2 regions of the Hydrogenophaga sp. RAC07 genome follow, and region 2 is predicted to be linked to the other one. Evidence: riboswitches for the same ligand, from Rfam matches in the RefSeq annotation. Region 2 holds a riboswitch; the other holds the start of a gene.
The links. A riboswitch is a leader RNA that binds a small molecule or an ion and turns the genes downstream of it on or off. The one in region 2 is predicted to bind glycine.
Positions count from the first base shown of each region.

Region 1 (7,984 bases), 720 kb from region 2:
GGCCGCCGTTGCAGAAGGTCTGGGGGTAGACGCTGTCGCCCAGCGCGATCACGCCATAACGCACGCTGCCCAGGAATTTGGGTTGGCTGGCCAGGGATTCGTAGAGATGGCGGGCGTTGTCGGGCACGTCGCCCGCGCCGTAGGTGGAGGAACAGATGACGTAAAGTGCATCTTCGTCAAACACCGAGATGTCCAGCCCATCCATCATGCGGACCTCGATGGACGGGACGAGATCCACGCAATCCATCTCGATGGCCTGTGCCACGTACTCGGCCGTGTTGGTCATGGTGCCGACCAGGATGAGGAGTTTTGAAGGGGTGCTCATAGGGGGTACAGGCAATATACTTCATGTTTTTCCGCCGGCCATCCGGGAAAACCCTTCGCTTTGGGTGGCTGGCCCGGCGCTACCCGTGCGGGTTGGTTGGGACGTTTCAGTGGGTTGTACATGCGTTTTCCAGAGTCAAGTTGCTGGTGGCCTCGTCACCACAGCTTCCCAAATCCGGGTCGGATGAACAGCCTGCTGAAAGTTCACATCCAGTGCCAACCATCCGGTACCCGCGAGAACCCACACCGCAGAGGTCATTCCATGCCGGGACAAACGTCCGCGCAACCAGGTGCGTCGGCATTGAGCGCGCTCAAGCGGGTTGTTTGCCGCACCGCACAGACTGCTGGTCAAGTGAATCCGCCGTTGGAAAGGAGCACCGTCGTGAGCCGCATCCTCGTGGTTTATTACTCCCTCAGCGGTCATACCGAATTCGTGGCCCGGCAGATCGCGGCCCGCTGCCACGAAGACCTGGAGCGCATCCAGGACCGCAACCCGCGACAGGGCGTTCTCGGGTACGTACGGTCCTCGTTCACGACTGGCCCTGACCGAACGCGCGGTGCCGCAATGCCAGCGCGATCCGGCCCTGCTGCGTTTCCTGCAGGACATCCAGCGCCAGCCGTCCTCGTCCGTCTCGCTGCCGCCCGCTTCTTGCACCCAACCTGTTTCCAACCGGAACCGATTCGTGTTGTGTGACATCGGGCGCGTTGGCGTCGGGTGCCGGGTGCAGCGGGGCCAGGCGCCACAGCGCTCCATGAACCGGGCAGCTCGGTCACCCCAAGGCCGCCACAGGCACCGCCAAGCCTGAGCGCATGCGTTCCCACTGCGCCACATGCTCGCCGAGCTGGTGCGCCGTGATGGCCGAGAGTGTCCAGCCCAGGTGGCCATGGCCGGTGTTGTAGAACACGTTGGCCTGTCTGCCCGCGCCCACGCGCGGCATCATGTCGGGCATCATGGGCCGCAGGCCGGCCCAGGGTTCCACCCTGCGGGTGCTCACACCCGGGAAACACTGGTTCACCCAGTTCACCAGCGGCCGGATGCGGTCGGCGCGGATGTCGAGGTTGATGCCGTTGAACTCGGCCGTGCCGGCCACACGGAATCGGTCCACACCGAGGCGGCTGGTCACCAGCTTGGTCTCGTCGTCCAGCAAGCTCACCTGCGGCGCGGCGGCCTGACTCTGTTCGTCGTTCAGCATCACGGTGATGGAGTAGCCCTTGACCGGATACACGTTGAGCCGGTCGCCGAGCTGGGCGCCGAGCGCGCGGCTGTGCACGCCGGCACTGATCACCACGGCGTCGGCATTCACCACCTGCCCGTCGGACAGCGTCACCTTCGCGTTGGTGCCGGTGCTGCGCACGCGGGCCACCGTCTGGCCGGTCATGAGATGCACGCCCATCCGTGCACAGGCCTTGCTCAGGCCGTGGGTGAACTTGTGGATGTCGCCGGTGCTGTCGCTCTCGGTGTAGTAGCCGCCGAAGTAGTCGCCTTGCAGGGTGGGCTCGATGGCGCGCATCTCGTCGGGCGTGACGGCGCGGCGCGGCAGGCCGCCTTCGGCCAGCAGCCTGGAGACTTCGCCCGCGTGCTCGAAGCCGGCGCGGTCGCGGTAGATGTGCAGGATGCCTTGGCGCTTCAGGTCGAAGTCGATGCCCTCGGCCCGTGCCCAGCCGAACAGGTGCTCGCGTGCCGCGATGGCCAGGCGCGTGGTGGCCACGGTGTTGCTGCGGTACTTGGGGATGGACGCGACGAACTCGGCGAACCAGCTGAGCTTGTGCCAGCTCGGGGTGGGGTTGACGAGCAGCGGTGCGTCGGCCTTGAACATCCACTTCAGGCCCTTGAGCAGGGTGGAAGGATGGGTCCAGACCTCGGCGTTGGAGGCCGAGAGCTGGCCGCCGTTGGCATGGCTGGTTTCCATGCCCGCGTAGCGGTGTTTTTCAATCAGGGTGACCTGGTGGCCCTGACGGGCCAGGGCGTAGGCGCTGGTGACGCCGGTGATGCCGCCGCCGATGACGATGAGGTGTGCCATGGGAATCTCGCTTGCAGAGTCGTCAAACAATGGAGGACACAGTCCGCACACCGTGTGCGGACCATGACCCCCTCTGTTTGTGACCTGAGAGATTCACCGGCCCCTGGGGCTGGCTTGCTCCTGCGGTGGGCCGGGGGACGAATCCCGGCCACTCTTCAGAGTGTGTTGCGTGTCGACCGGTCCTTTTGCCTGAGAGTTTCCGGGGCGGTTGCTCCTTCGGCGCCAGCCTGCTTTTCAGGCCAGTCTCTCCCGGTCGACGTGTTTGAGGCGCTTATTGTGCCTGCAGCTGGATCGACTTCGCGATGGCGCGGAACTGCTGGATGCCGTCGGCGTAGGCCTGGTCCACCGCCTTGAGTGACAGCGGCTTGGCCAGCAGCTGGCTGTTCGCTTCCAGCGCCTGGTGCACGCCGGGATCGGCCAGCGTTTCGGTGATGGCCTTGTGCAGCGTGGTCACCACCGGCTCCGGGGTGTCCTTCTTCACGAAGTAGCCGGTCCAGATGTTGAAGGTGAAGTTCTTGAGCTGGGTGCTCTCGGTGATGGCGGGGTAGCTCTTCACGTTCTCGAGCCGCTCGCTGTTGAGCATGGCCAGCACCTTGACGCGGCCGCTCTTGTGCATGTCGTCGTACTTCTTGCCGTAGGGCGCCAGGAAAAAGTCGACCTGGCTGGCCAGCAGGTCCTGCTCGGCCGGCGCTGCGCCCTTGTACGGCACATGCACCATGGGAATGCCGGTGACCTTGGACAGGTGCTCGCCGAGCAGGTGGTAGAACGAGCCGGGGCCGACGCTGGCGTAGGTCAGGGGCCGGCCCTGCTGCGCCGCCTTGCGGGCCTGGTCCAGGAACTCGTCCACGGTGCTGGCGGGGAAGTCCTTGCGGGCGAGAAACGCGATCTGCGCGGTGGCGATCATCTGCACCAGACGGAAGTCCTCGCTCTTGAACTTGATGGACGCAATGGCCAAGGGCGCGAGGATGAGTTCGTTGGGTGAACCCTGGAACACGGTGTAGCCGTCGCTGGCACCGTTGAGCACTTTCTGCGCGGCAATCGACCCGCTGGCTCCACCCAGGTTCTCAATGACGACCGGCTGGCCCAGTTGTTTGCCCAGGGTGTTGTTGACCGAGCGCGCGATCACGTCCGACAGGCCACCAGCCGGGTAGGGCACCATCAGCGTCACCGGCCGGGTGGGGTAGCTCTGCGCCTGTGCTGCGCCGGATACGCTGGCCAGGGCGATGGCCGCCGCGGCCACCAGGGTTTTGAAGGGGCTGTTCATGGGTGTCTCCAGTGGGTTGTTCAGGGTGGGTTGGGGGAAAGCAGCGTGTTGACCAGCGCGATCCAGTACGCGGCGCCGGTGGCGATGTTGTGGTCGTTGAAGTCGTAGGCGGGGTTGTGCACCATGCAGGCGCCGGGCTCCTGGCCGGCGCCGTTGCCGATGAACAAATAGCTGCCCGGCACACGCTCCAACATGAAGGCAAAGTCTTCGCTGCCGGTGAGCATGGGGCCCTGGGCCACCACCTGCTCGGGCGGAAAATGCGCCTGTGCCACCGCGAGGGCCAGCTCGGTCTGCCGAGCGTCGTTGACCAGCACCGCGTAGCCGGGGCGCCAGTCGATCTCGGCGCGCACACCGAAGCTCTCGGCCTGCAGGCGAACCAGGTCGCGGATGCGTTGCTCGACGCTGCGACGCACCTGCGGGTCCAGGGCACGCACGCTCAGCTCCAGCCGGGCCGAGGCGGGAATCACGTTGTTGGCCTGGCCCGCGTGCACGGCGCCCACGGTGACCACGGCCGGCTGCATCGGGTCCACATGGCGCGAGACGATGGTCTGCAGCGCCATGACGATGGACGCCGCCGCGACCACCACGTCGGTCGCCTTGTGGGGCATGGCGCCATGGCCGCCCATGCCGTGCAGCGTGACGGTGGCGTAGTCGGAAGAGGCCATCGTCGCTCCGCTGCGAAACACCAGCTGGCCCTGCGCGAAGCCGGGCATGTTGTGCATGGCAAAGATGGCGTCGCAGGGGAAACGCTCGAACAGGCCGTCCTCCATCATCTTCAGGGCGCCACCACCGCCTTCTTCGGCGGGCTGGAAGATCAGGTTGAGTGTGCCGTCGAACCTGCCTTGTGTGGCCAGGTGCTGCGCGGCGGCCAGCAGCATGGCGGTGTGGCCGTCGTGACCGCAGGCGTGCATCACGCCGTGGTGGCAACTGGACCAGTCGGTGCCGCTGTCCTCGACGATGGGCAGCGCGTCCATGTCCGCGCGCAGTCCGATGACCCGCGTGGAGCTGCCGCGGCGCAGCTGGCCCACCACCCCGGTGCCGCCCAGGCCGGTAATCACCGCGTAACCCCAGGCCTGCAGCTTCTGCGCCACCAGGGCACTGGTGCGGTGCTCGTCGAAGGCCAGTTCGGGATGGCGGTGGATGTCGCGCCGCAGTGCGACGAACTCCTGAACTGCAAGATCGCTGAGACGTTCCAAGGCAGGTGCTCCGGCTGAGGGGTCGTGGGAAGCGGCATTCAAAGCCGCTGGCGACCAGGTTTCATGAACTTTGCTGGATGCTAGAAAGCGATGGGCTTAAAGTCCAATGCATTGCAGATCAATGATCAATAACTTTCACTGAGGGCTTGACATGACGCTGGTGCAGCTCAGGCATTTCGTGGTGCTGGCCGAGGTCGGAACGTTTGTGCAGGCAGCGGCGGCCCTGTTCTTGACCCAGCCTGCGCTCACCCGCAGCATCCATGCGCTGGAGGAAGAGTTGGGCGGCGCCTTGTTCGACCGCCTTGGGCGGCGCATTTCGCTGACCCCTTTCGGTGACGAGGTGCTGGTACGCGCAAGGCGTCTGGTGAGCGACGCCGAGGCGCTCAAACAGGCTGGCCAGGGGCTGCACGCGGGTCTCATCGGGCAGCTTCGTGTGGGCCTGAGCTCGGCGCCAGGCGCGCTGCTGAGCACCCCGCTGATGCTGCACATGGCCGAGCACCACCCCCGGTTGCAGCTTCAGATCTCTCGCGGCAACACCGCCGTGCTGCTCCATGCACTACGCGAACAACAACTGGACGCGGCGATCGTCGACATCCGCGACATGCGTCCTTCGGCCGAACTGAAGGTGTCGCTGGCGTTTGAACTGAGCGCAGGATTTCTGGTGAGGCCGAACCACCCCCTGGCGCAACGAGGCGGTCCGGTGGGCCTCGAGGATGTCATGGCCTACCCGGTGGCATCCACGCCCTTGAGTGACGAGGTTGCCCGCATGCTGATTGCCCGCTACGGCCCGCAAGCCAACCCGGACGACATGGTTACGCTGCGCTGCGACGAGACCATGAGCATCGTCGACGTGGCGCGACGCAGCAACGCCATCGTGCTCACCGTCAACGCAGCGGCGGTCGATCTGATCCGGCTGGAGGTGTCACCCAGTCTCGATGCCACGGCGCGGTTCGGGCTGGTCACTTCAGCGAAGCGTCAGGAGGCGCCTGCCCTTCGCATCCTGCGCTCCCAGCTGCCCTGCTGGACAGCCGCTCTCACATGCGCGCCATGACCTGATTCGAAAAGGGGGCTTCGACGGCAACAAGCGCCGCGTGGAGCTTGTTCAGCGTCGGCTGTCTCCGCCGCGGCATGGAGGTGATGCGAAGGCTCGGCACGCACATCAAAGGGACGTGAGAACGCACGCGACCAGAAGGCGTGCGGCATGCCCTGCTGGCGGTATGCATGTTCAACGTGTATGCGTTCTTTGCCCACGGAGATGGATCCGGGGTCGAACCTGGCCGCCTTGCGGGCAGACTTCCCGACCTGGCAAGCGCGGTCGGTGTGTGCACCCTAGAATCCAGCCATGCGCCGCCTGATCATCCTCGTCCTGTGCCTGCTGCTGCCCCTGCAGGGCTTTGCGGTCTGGCAGGCACCTGCGTCACCATGCCCCATGCAGGACATGATGGCCATGGTGGAGGAGGTCGGTGAGACGGCAGACGCCTTGGCCGAGGCCATGGAAGACTGCTGCAACGACATGGCCACCTTTGAGCTCACGGGCCAGCCCTGCAAGAGCGTACAGAGCTGCGCCGCGCCCGCGGCCGGCCTGCTTTCCATCCCATCCCTCGTGGCCCAGACGCCGGCCACCCTGGACCCTCAAGCGCCCGCCTGGCGCAGCCTTCCTCCGGGCGCGACCACGCGCCTCTGGCGCCCTCCCACTTCCGTCTGAACCCCCGCACAGTGCAGGCCACCGCCCGGTGGTGCTGCTGTCGCACGTTGCCAGGGTCTTTGCGCCCGGGCGTGCCTGCTCCGGAGCTCAGCCATGGAACACCTTTCGATTCTTTTCGCACGCGCCGTGCTGGCCCTCGCGGGCTTTCTCGCCGTGCTCCCGCCCGCCATTGCCGATGAGCCCCTGAGCCTGAGCGCCGCAGTGAGCGCAGCTGTGGCCCGCTCGCGCAGCCTCGATGCCCTGAGCGCCGCCGCGCAGGGCGCTCGCGAGATGGCGGTGGCGGCCGCGCAGCGGCCCGACCCGGTGCTGCGCCTCTCGCTGGACAACCTGCCGGTGGACGGGCCCGAGCGCTTCAGCACCACGCGCGACTTCATGAGCATGCGTTCGATCGCCCTCATGCAGACCCTGCCCGGCGCGGACAAGCGCCGCGCGCGAGGCGAGCGCTTCGAGCGCGAAGCCGATGCCGCCCTGAGCGAACGCGCGCAGCGGGTGGCCAGGCTGCAGACCGAGGTGGCGCAGGCCTGGCTGGAGCGGTACATGCAAGAGCAGCGTTGGTTGTTGCTGCAGGCGCAGATCACCGAGGCGCGTGTGCTGGTGCAGACCACCGAGGCGGCTCTTCGCGGTGGTCGCGGCACCGCTTCGGACGCACTGGGCGCGCGCGAGGCGCTGGCGCAAATGGAGCAGGGCTTGATCGGCGCGCAGGCCGATCGCGCCAACGCCCGCCTCACGCTGGCGCGCTTCACCGGTGGTCCGCCCGACCAGCCGCTGGCCAACCCACCGCCCATGCGGCAGACCGCCGCAGCGGTGGATGAAACGGACCCCCTGCGCAAGCTGCCCGATCTCGTTGCGCTGCAGGCGCGCGAGGCTGTGGCCCGGGCCGAGGCCGAAGTGGCCCGCCAGGAGCTCAAGCCCGACTGGAGCGCCGAGGTCATGTTCAGCCAGCGTGGCTCGCAGTTTTCCAACATGGTGTCGATCGGCGTGTCGGTGCCCTTGCAATGGGACCGGCCCCAGCGCCAGCAACGCGAATTCGCCGCGCGCCTGGCGCGTGTGAACGAACTGGAGGCCGAGCGCGAGGAGCAGACCCGCGAGCGGGTGTTGCAGGTGCAGCGCTGGCGGCAGGACTGGCAGGCGGGACTGGCCCGGCTCGCACACCTGGATGCGCAGCGCGAGCCGCTGGCCAGGCAGCGCACCGAGGTTGCCTTGGCCGCTTACCGGGGCGGGGGCGAAGGTCTGGGCGTCGTGCTGCAGGCGCGCCGCGATGCACTGAGCCTGGCCTTGGAGCGCCTCGCGCTCGAGCGTGAAACCGCTGGCCTGTGGGCGCAGCTCGAATACCTGTTCCCCGACACCTCGACAGGAGTGAAACCATGAACAAGACAAGGTCCCTCATTGCGCTGGCCGCTGTGGCCGTGCTCGTTGCCGTGGGCGGTGGCGCCTGGTGGCTGGGCATGCAGCAGGGCATGGGCCACGCGACACC
Region 1 is NZ_CP016449.1:1,959,985-1,967,968, reverse strand. Features, by position in the region: gene BSY239_RS09180 (flavodoxin domain-containing protein) at 1-325, opposite strand, end outside; gene BSY239_RS09175 (D-amino acid dehydrogenase) at 1,095-2,345, opposite strand; glycine riboswitch at 2,513-2,607, opposite strand; gene BSY239_RS09170 (tripartite tricarboxylate transporter substrate binding protein) at 2,617-3,609, opposite strand; gene BSY239_RS09165 (M20 aminoacylase family protein) at 3,630-4,805, opposite strand; gene BSY239_RS09160 (LysR family transcriptional regulator) at 4,957-5,856, shown strand; gene BSY239_RS09155 (hypothetical protein) at 6,148-6,510, shown strand; gene BSY239_RS09150 (TolC family protein) at 6,604-7,878, shown strand; gene BSY239_RS09145 (efflux RND transporter periplasmic adaptor subunit) at 7,875-7,984, shown strand, end outside.
Region 1: linked by a shared signal. The riboswitch ahead of BSY239_RS09175 (D-amino acid dehydrogenase) and the one ahead of gcvT (glycine cleavage system aminomethyltransferase GcvT) in region 2 are both predicted to bind glycine.

Region 2 (7,984 bases):
CATGCCGATGAGCTTCTGGCCCTGTTCGGTCTGCCAGTGGTGGTGGTTGATCTCGGTGTCGATGTAGCCCGGGCAGATCGCGTTCACGTTGATGCCGTACTTGCCCCACTCCACCGCCATGGCCTTGGTCATCTGCACCACCGCCGCCTTGCTCATGCAGTACACGCCGATCTGCGGCAGCACCTTCAGGCCGGCCATGGACGCGATGTTGACGATGCGCCCACCCACATAGGTACCGGGCGCCGCACCCTTGGCACGAGCCAGCATGCGCTTGCCCACCTCTTGCGCCACGAAAAAAGCACCCTTGGTGTTGGTGTTGAAGATGAAGTCGTAGTCTTCCTCGCTCACGTCCTGCAGACGCTGCGTGGTGCTCACGCCGGAATTGTTGACGAGGATGTCGATCGCGCCGACCTCCGTTTCGGCGTGTGCCACCGCGGCCTTGATGGAGGCCTGGTCGGTCACGTCCATGGCCACCACGTGGGCGTCGCCGCCTTCGGCTTCGATGTGTGCGCGCAGGGCCATGAGGCGGTCGGTGCGGCGGCTGGCGAGCACCACGGCCGCGCCGGCTTTGGCCAGGGTTTTGGCGAACTGTTCGCCCAGCCCGCCCGATGCCCCGGTGATCAAGGCCACGCGGCCCGACAAGTCCATGCTGTATGCCACGATGCAAGTCCTCAGTAGAAATTAGTACGACCGTTCGATTTTTTGCGGGTGCCGCATAAAATGCTGTCTGTCGAGTGACACGCAAGGCACACTCTGCGCCTTCTTGAAAATCATTATCAGCGAGACCCCCCGATGACCCACGATGAATTGCTGGCCCAGTTCGGCCCCCGCGAAGCCATGGAATACGACGTGGTCGTGGTCGGTGGCGGCCCCGCAGGCCTGTCCACCGCCATCCGCCTCAAGCAGCTGGCCACCGAGAAGGGCAGCGAGATCAATGTGTGTGTGCTGGAAAAAGGCTCTGAGCCCGGCGCGCACATTCTGAGTGGCGCGGTGATGGACCCGATCGCCATCACCGAACTGTTCCCCGACTGGAAAGAACGTGGCGCCCCGTTGCACCAGCCCGTGACGGGCGATGACTTGCTGGTGCTCACCGAGACCGGCGCCACCCGCACGCCCGACTGGCTGATGCCGCGCAACTTCCACAACGACGGTTGTTATGTGATCAGCCTGGGCGCGGTCACCAAGTGGCTGGGCGAGCAGGCCGAAGCCCTGGGTGTGGAAATCTTCCCGGGCTTCACCGCGGCCGAAGTGCTCTACAACGAGGACGGCTCCGTCAAGGGTGTGGCCACCGGCCACCTGGGCCTGGGCAAGGACGGCGAGCCCACCGGCCACTTCCAGCTCGGCATGGAGCTGCACGCCAAGTACACCGTGTTTGCCGAAGGCGCGCGCGGTCACCTGGGCAAACAGCTCATCGCCAAATACAAGCTCACCGAGGGCAAGGACGCGCAGACGTTTGCCATCGGCATCAAGGAGCTGTGGGAAATCCCGGCCGAGAAGGCCAAGCCCGGCCTGGTGGTGCACACCGCCGGCTGGCCCATGGACGCCGACACCTTCGGCGGTGGTTTCCTCTACCACCTCGAAGGCAACAAGGTCACGCTGGGCCTGGTGGTCGGCCTGGACTACCAGAACCCCTGGATGTCGCCGTTCGAAGAAATGCAGCGCTGGAAAACGCACCCCAGCATCCTCGCGCACATCGAAGGCGGCAAGCGCCTGGGCTACGGCGCGCGCGCGCTGAACAACGGCACGCCACAGGCCCTGCCCAAGCTGGTGTTTCCGGGTGGCGCCATGGTGGGCTGCAACGCCGGCTTTCTGAACGCCGCGCGCATCAAGGGCAGCCACGCGGCCATCAAGAGCGGCATGCTCTGCGCCGAAGCCGCGTTTGAAGCGGTGACCGCCGGCCGCCAGAGCGACGAGCTTTCCGGATTCACCGAGCGCTTCGAGAAAAGCTGGCTGCATGAGGAGCTCTGGACCTACCGCAACTTCAAGAACTGGTTCAAGAAGAGCCCGTTGCTGGGCAAGCTCATGACCGGTGTGGAGCACTGGTTCCTGCCCAAGGTGGGCGTGAAGACGCCGCCCTGGACGCTGCACAACACCACACCCGACCACCTGAAGCTGCGCCCGGCCGACGAGATGCCGAAGATCACGTACCCCAAGCCCGACGGCAAGATCACCTTCGACAAGCTCTCCAGCGTGTTCGTGTCCAACACCAACCACGAAGAGAACCAGCCGGCCCACCTCACGCTCAAGAACAACAGCGTGCCGGTGCAGATCAACCTGGCCAAGTACGCCGGCCCCGAGAGCCGCTACTGCCCGGCAGGCGTCTACGAGTACGTGAAGAACGACGACAACACCGACCGCCTGCAGATCAACGCGCAGAACTGCGTGCACTGCAAGACCTGCGACATCAAGGATCCGACGCAGAACATCGTGTGGGTCACGCCCGAGGGGGGCGGTGGACCGAACTACGCGGGCATGTGAGCGAAGTCACGGCCTTCCGGGATTCCTTCGACAAGCCGCCTCCGGGCGGCTTTTTCACGTCTGTGTTTCACCGCGTCGTCACATGGCCTGACCACAGTGCGGGCTTCTGCCATCACACGCTGCCACACCATGCTGAACAAGACCGACAAAGGCCGCGCCGAGCTGCAACCCGGCCAACGCACGCTGGGCCAGCGCGAGCGCGCCGTGCTGCTGGTGGCGGACGGTCGCAAGGCCACGGCCTCGCTGCAGGCGCTCTTTGGAGGCCTGGGCGCCGGGATCGTGCGCGAGTTGCTGGCCCAGGGCTACATCGTTGACGAGGCCCCACCTGCGCCTGCAACGCCATCACCGCAGGAACCGGCGGGCACCAAAGCCTCGGTTGACGCCTTTTCGGGACCGCGTTCACTGGCCAGCGCACGCATGTTTTTGTTCGACATCAGCGAGCGCATGTTCGCTCCACGCCACAAGGAGATGGCTGCGCAGTTCCGGGACGCGTTGCGCGAAGCGCGTGACGCGGCTGCCATGCTGGCGGTGAGCCGCGACATGCTCATGGCCATCGAGGGCATGGCGGGCGCGGCACGGGCCGACGCGATCAGCGAACGCCTGGCCAAGCTGCTGCCCGAATCCACCCTGGAAAGCACCTGAGCAACCCTTTTCAGGATGCCGTCGGCTACACTCGGCCGGGTCAGGAGAGCGCCGCCCCCGAGGTGGCCGCCGAAGGCGCAGGAGGTCACCCATGTGGCCCTGAACGCTCAGGCAAAAGGACTGGCAAACACGGGTCGCGAGGCCGGTGTACCCCCCTGGAGAGAGATCGCTCATCGAGGCGATCCACCGAAGGAGCAAACGCGGCATCGCCCGCGTGAATCTCTCAGGTAAAGCGGACAGTGGGGCAGCGCACGGATGAACCGTGTTCCGCCCCCTTGGGGCCTGCCCCTTTTGCCTGCGAGCCCTCCGTGTCCGACACCGATCTCCTCAAGACCCCGTTGCACGCCCTGCACACCGAACTCGGCGCCCGCATGGTGCCGTTTGCCGGCTACAGCATGCCGGTGCAGTACCCCGCCGGCCTGATGGCTGAACACCACCACACCCGCGCAGCCGCCGGCCTGTTCGATGTCTCGCACATGGGCCAGCTGAGGCTGGTGGGCGCGGATGCTGCCGCGGCCTTCGAGTCGCTGATGCCGGTGGACGTGATCGATCTGGCCGTGGGCAAGCAGCGCTACGGCCTGCTGCTCAACGACGTCGGCGGCATCATCGACGACCTGATGTTCGTGAACCGGGGCACCGACCTCTTCGTGATCGTCAACGGTGCCTGCAAACACGGCGACCTGGCCCACATCATCGAGCGCATCGGCAGCCGCTGCACCGTCGAGCCCCAGTTCGATCGCGGCCTGCTTGCCCTGCAAGGCCCACAAGCTGTGACGGCGCTTCAGCGGCTCGTGCCCGGCGTGGACAAGCTGGTCTTCATGACCGGCGGCGCCTTCAACTGGCAAGGCGCCGACCTCTTCATCACCCGCAGCGGCTACACCGGCGAAGACGGCTTCGAGATCTCGGTGCCGGCTGCGAGCGCCGAGGCCTTCGCCCGCGCCCTGCTGGCCGAGCCCGAGGTGAAACCGGTGGGTCTGGGCGCCCGCAACTCGCTGCGCCTGGAAGCCGGCCTGTGCCTCTACGGCAACGACATCGACACCACCACCACGCCGGTGGAAGCCGCGCTCAACTGGGCGATGCAGAAAGTGCGTCGCACCGGTGGCGCGCGAGCGGGCGGCTTTCCGGGTGCGGCGCGTGTGCTCGCGCAGCTCGATGGCACCGAGCCGTTGCAACGCAAGCGTGTCGGTTTGATCGCGCTCGAACGTGTTCCCGTGCGTGACCACACCGCGCTGCAAACCCCCGGCGGCGAGACCATCGGCGAAGTCACCAGCGGCCTGCTCGGCCCCAGCGCCGACAAGCCCGTGGCCATGGGCTATGTGAGCCCCGCACACGCGGCCTTGGGCACGCGCCTGCACGCCATGGTGCGCGGCAAGCCGGTGCCCATGGAAGTCAGCGCCATGCCCTTTGTGCCCAACCGCTACTTCCGCGGTTGAATCCCTGTCCCTCTTCTTTTTTCAGGAGCTTTCCCATGACCACCAAGTACACCGAAGACCACGAATGGATCAGCGTTGACGGCGACATCGCCACCGTCGGCATCACCGTGCATGCGCAGGACGCGCTGGGCGACGTGGTGTTTGTCGACCTGCCCGAGGTGGGCAAGAGCTTTGCGCAGAAGGACGTGGCCGGCGTTGTCGAGTCCGTCAAGGCCGCGGCCGACGTGTACATGCCCGTGAGCGGTGAAGTGACCGAGGTCAACGAAGCCCTGCGCGCCGACCCCTCGCTGGCCAACAGCGACCCGCTCAAGAGCGGCTGGTTCTTCAAGGTCAAGCTGTCCGACCCGGCACAGGTCGACGCCCTGCTCGACGAGACCGCCTACGCCGCCTTCTCATCCAACGCCTGAACCATTCCGCCGGAGCCTTTCCATGCTGATGCCGTCTGTCAAACCCCTGGATGAACTCGAGAACCCGTCCGAGTTCGTGGCCCGCCACATCGGCATCGGCGAAGCCGACGAAGCGCTGATGCTCTCGGTCATCGGCGAGGCCTCGCGCCGCGCGCTGATCGACGGCATCGTGCCGCGCAGCATCGCGCGCAGCCAGGGCATGCAGCTGCCACCGGCCATCACCGAAGCCGCCGCACTGGTCGAGCTGAAGGCGATTGCCGAGCAGAACCAGCTGCTCAAGAGCTTCATCGGGCAGGGTTACCACGGCACCCACACACCGGGCGTGATCCTGCGCAACGTGCTGGAGAACCCCGCCTGGTACACCGCCTACACGCCCTACCAGGCCGAGATCTCGCAGGGGCGCATGGAAGCGCTGATCAACTTCCAGACCATGGTGTGCGACCTCACCGGCATGGCGATTGCCAACGCCTCCATGCTCGACGAAGCGACCGCCGCCGCCGAGGCGATGACGCTGGCCAAACGCTCCGTGAAAAGCAAGGGCAACACCATCGTGGTGGCGGGCGACTGCCACCCGCAAACCATCGAGGTGGTGCAGACGCGTGCCGCGCCGCTGGGCATCCAGGTGCTGGTGGCCAACTCGGCCGCCGAGTGGAACGCAGCGCTGGCCGACGACGGCTACTTTGCCGTGCTCGCGCAGTACCCGAGCACCAGCGGCCGCATTGAAGACCTGGCCGCCGATGTGAAGACGGTGCAAGGCAAAGGCGCAGCCTTCATCGCCGCCGCCGATTTGCTGGCGCTCACCCTCATCACGCCGCCGGGCGAATGGGGCGCCGACATCGTGGTGGGCACCACCCAGCGCTTCGGCATGCCCATGGGCGCGGGCGGACCCCACGCTGCCTTCATGGCCTGCCGCGACGAGTTCAAGCGCTCGCTGCCCGGCCGTCTGGTCGGTGTGAGCGTGGACGCCCACGGCAACCCCACCTACCGCCTTGCGCTGCAAACGCGCGAGCAGCACATCCGCCGCGAAAAGGCCACGTCCAACATCTGCACGGCGCAGGTGCTGCCGGCGGTGGTGGCCAGCATGTACGCCGTGTACCACGGACCCGCGGGACTCAAGCGCATTGCGCAGCGCGTGGCCGCCTACACGGCGGTGCTGGCACAGGGCCTGGAGCAACTGGGCTGGACGCCCACCAGCGAGAGCGCCTTCGACACGCTCACCTTCAAGGCCGGTGACCGCGCCGCCACGCTGCTGCAGCGCGCGGTGGACGCCGGCATGAACCTTCGCCTGAGCTGGGGCGAGTACGTGGGCATCACGCTGGACGAGACCACCACGCGCGAAGACATCGAAAAACTGTGGGGCGTGTTCGCGCTGCACGGCCAGAGCCTGCCCGGTTTTGCCGAATTCGAAAAAGGCATCGAGCCGCGCATTCCCACCGAGCTGCGCCGCACCAGCGCCTACCTCACGCACCCGGTGTTCCACAGCCACCATTCCGAGACCGGCATGCTGCGCTACATCCGCGCGCTCTCCGACAAGGACCTGGCGCTGGACCGCAGCATGATCCCGCTGGGCTCTTGCACCATGAAGCTCAACGCCACCAGCGAGATGATTCCCATCACCTGGCCGGGCTTTGCCAACGTGCACCCGTTCGCGCCCGCCAGCCAGTCGCTCGGCTACAAGAAACTCGACGAACAGCTGCGCGCCTGGCTCTGCCAGGCCACGGGCTACGCCGGCATCAGCCTGCAGCCCAACGCCGGCTCGCAGGGCGAATACGCCGGCCTGCTGGTGATTCAGGCGTACCACGCCTCGCGCGGCGAACACCACCGCAACATCTGCCTGATCCCCAGCAGCGCGCACGGCACCAACCCGGCCAGCGCGCAGATGGTGGGCATGCAGGTCGTGGTCACCAAGTGCGACGAGAACGGCAACGTGGACATGGCCGACCTGCAGGCCAAGTGCGAACAGCACAGCGCCAACCTGGCGGCGGTGATGATCACCTACCCCAGCACGCACGGCGTGTTCGAGACCACGGTCAAGGAACTCTGCGCGCTGGTGCACCGGCACGGCGGGCGCGTGTACGTGGACGGCGCCAACATGAACGCGCTGGTCGGCGTGGCCGCGCCCGGCGAGTTCGGCGGCGACGTGAGCCACCTCAACCTGCACAAGACCTTCTGCATTCCCCACGGCGGTGGCGGCCCGGGCGTGGGCCCGGTGTGCGTGGTCGAAGACCTCGTGCCCTTCCTGCCCGGGCATGCCACGGGCGGCCTGCCGGTGAACGGCGTGGGCGCCATCTCGGCGGCTCCGCTGGGCAACGCGGCCGTGCTGCCGATCAGCTGGATGTACATCCGCATGATGGGCGCCGACGGCCTGAAGCACGCGACCGAAGCGGCCATCCTCGCGGCCAACTACATCAGCAAGCGCCTCGCACCCCACTACCCCACGCTCTACGCCAGCGCCAACGGGCATGTGGCGCATGAATGCATCCTGGACCTGCGCCACTTCAAGGACACCAGTGGCGTGATGGCCGAGGACGTGGCCAAGCGCCTGATGGACTACGGTTTCCACGCGCCCACGCTGTCCTTCCCGGTGGCCAACACGCTGATGGTGGAACCCACGGAGAGCGAGACGCTGGAGGAGCTGGACCGCTTCATCGACGCGATGATCGCGATCCGCGAAGAGATCCGCCTCGTGGAAGCCGGCGCCTGGCCGCAGGACGACAACCCGCTGAAGAACGCGCCGCACACGGCGGCGAGCCTCATGACGGCCGACTGGTCACACCCCTATGCGCGCGACGTGGGTGCGGCGAGCACCTCGACCCGGGCGCACGCCAAGTACTGGCCGCCGGTGGGGCGTGTGGACAACGTGTATGGGGATCGCAACCTGTTCTGCAGTTGCGTGCCCCTGTCTGAATACCCGGTCTGATTTCCGGGTCCTCGCCCGCCCATCGGGTGGGTGAGGTCGGCTGGAGCGGTCCCAAGCCTCACAATCGGGAACCCCCCGAAGCGACACCATGACCACCCCAGCCC
Region 2 is NZ_CP016449.1:1,240,652-1,248,635, reverse strand. Features, by position in the region: gene BSY239_RS05815 (SDR family oxidoreductase) at 1-660, opposite strand, end outside; gene BSY239_RS05810 (electron transfer flavoprotein-ubiquinone oxidoreductase) at 793-2,478, shown strand; gene BSY239_RS05805 (hypothetical protein) at 2,608-3,120, shown strand; glycine riboswitch at 3,152-3,253, shown strand; glycine riboswitch at 3,266-3,370, shown strand; gene gcvT (glycine cleavage system aminomethyltransferase GcvT) at 3,429-4,553, shown strand; gene gcvH (glycine cleavage system protein GcvH) at 4,589-4,960, shown strand; gene gcvP (aminomethyl-transferring glycine dehydrogenase) at 4,983-7,880, shown strand; gene BSY239_RS05785 (B12-binding domain-containing radical SAM protein) at 7,969-7,984, shown strand, end outside.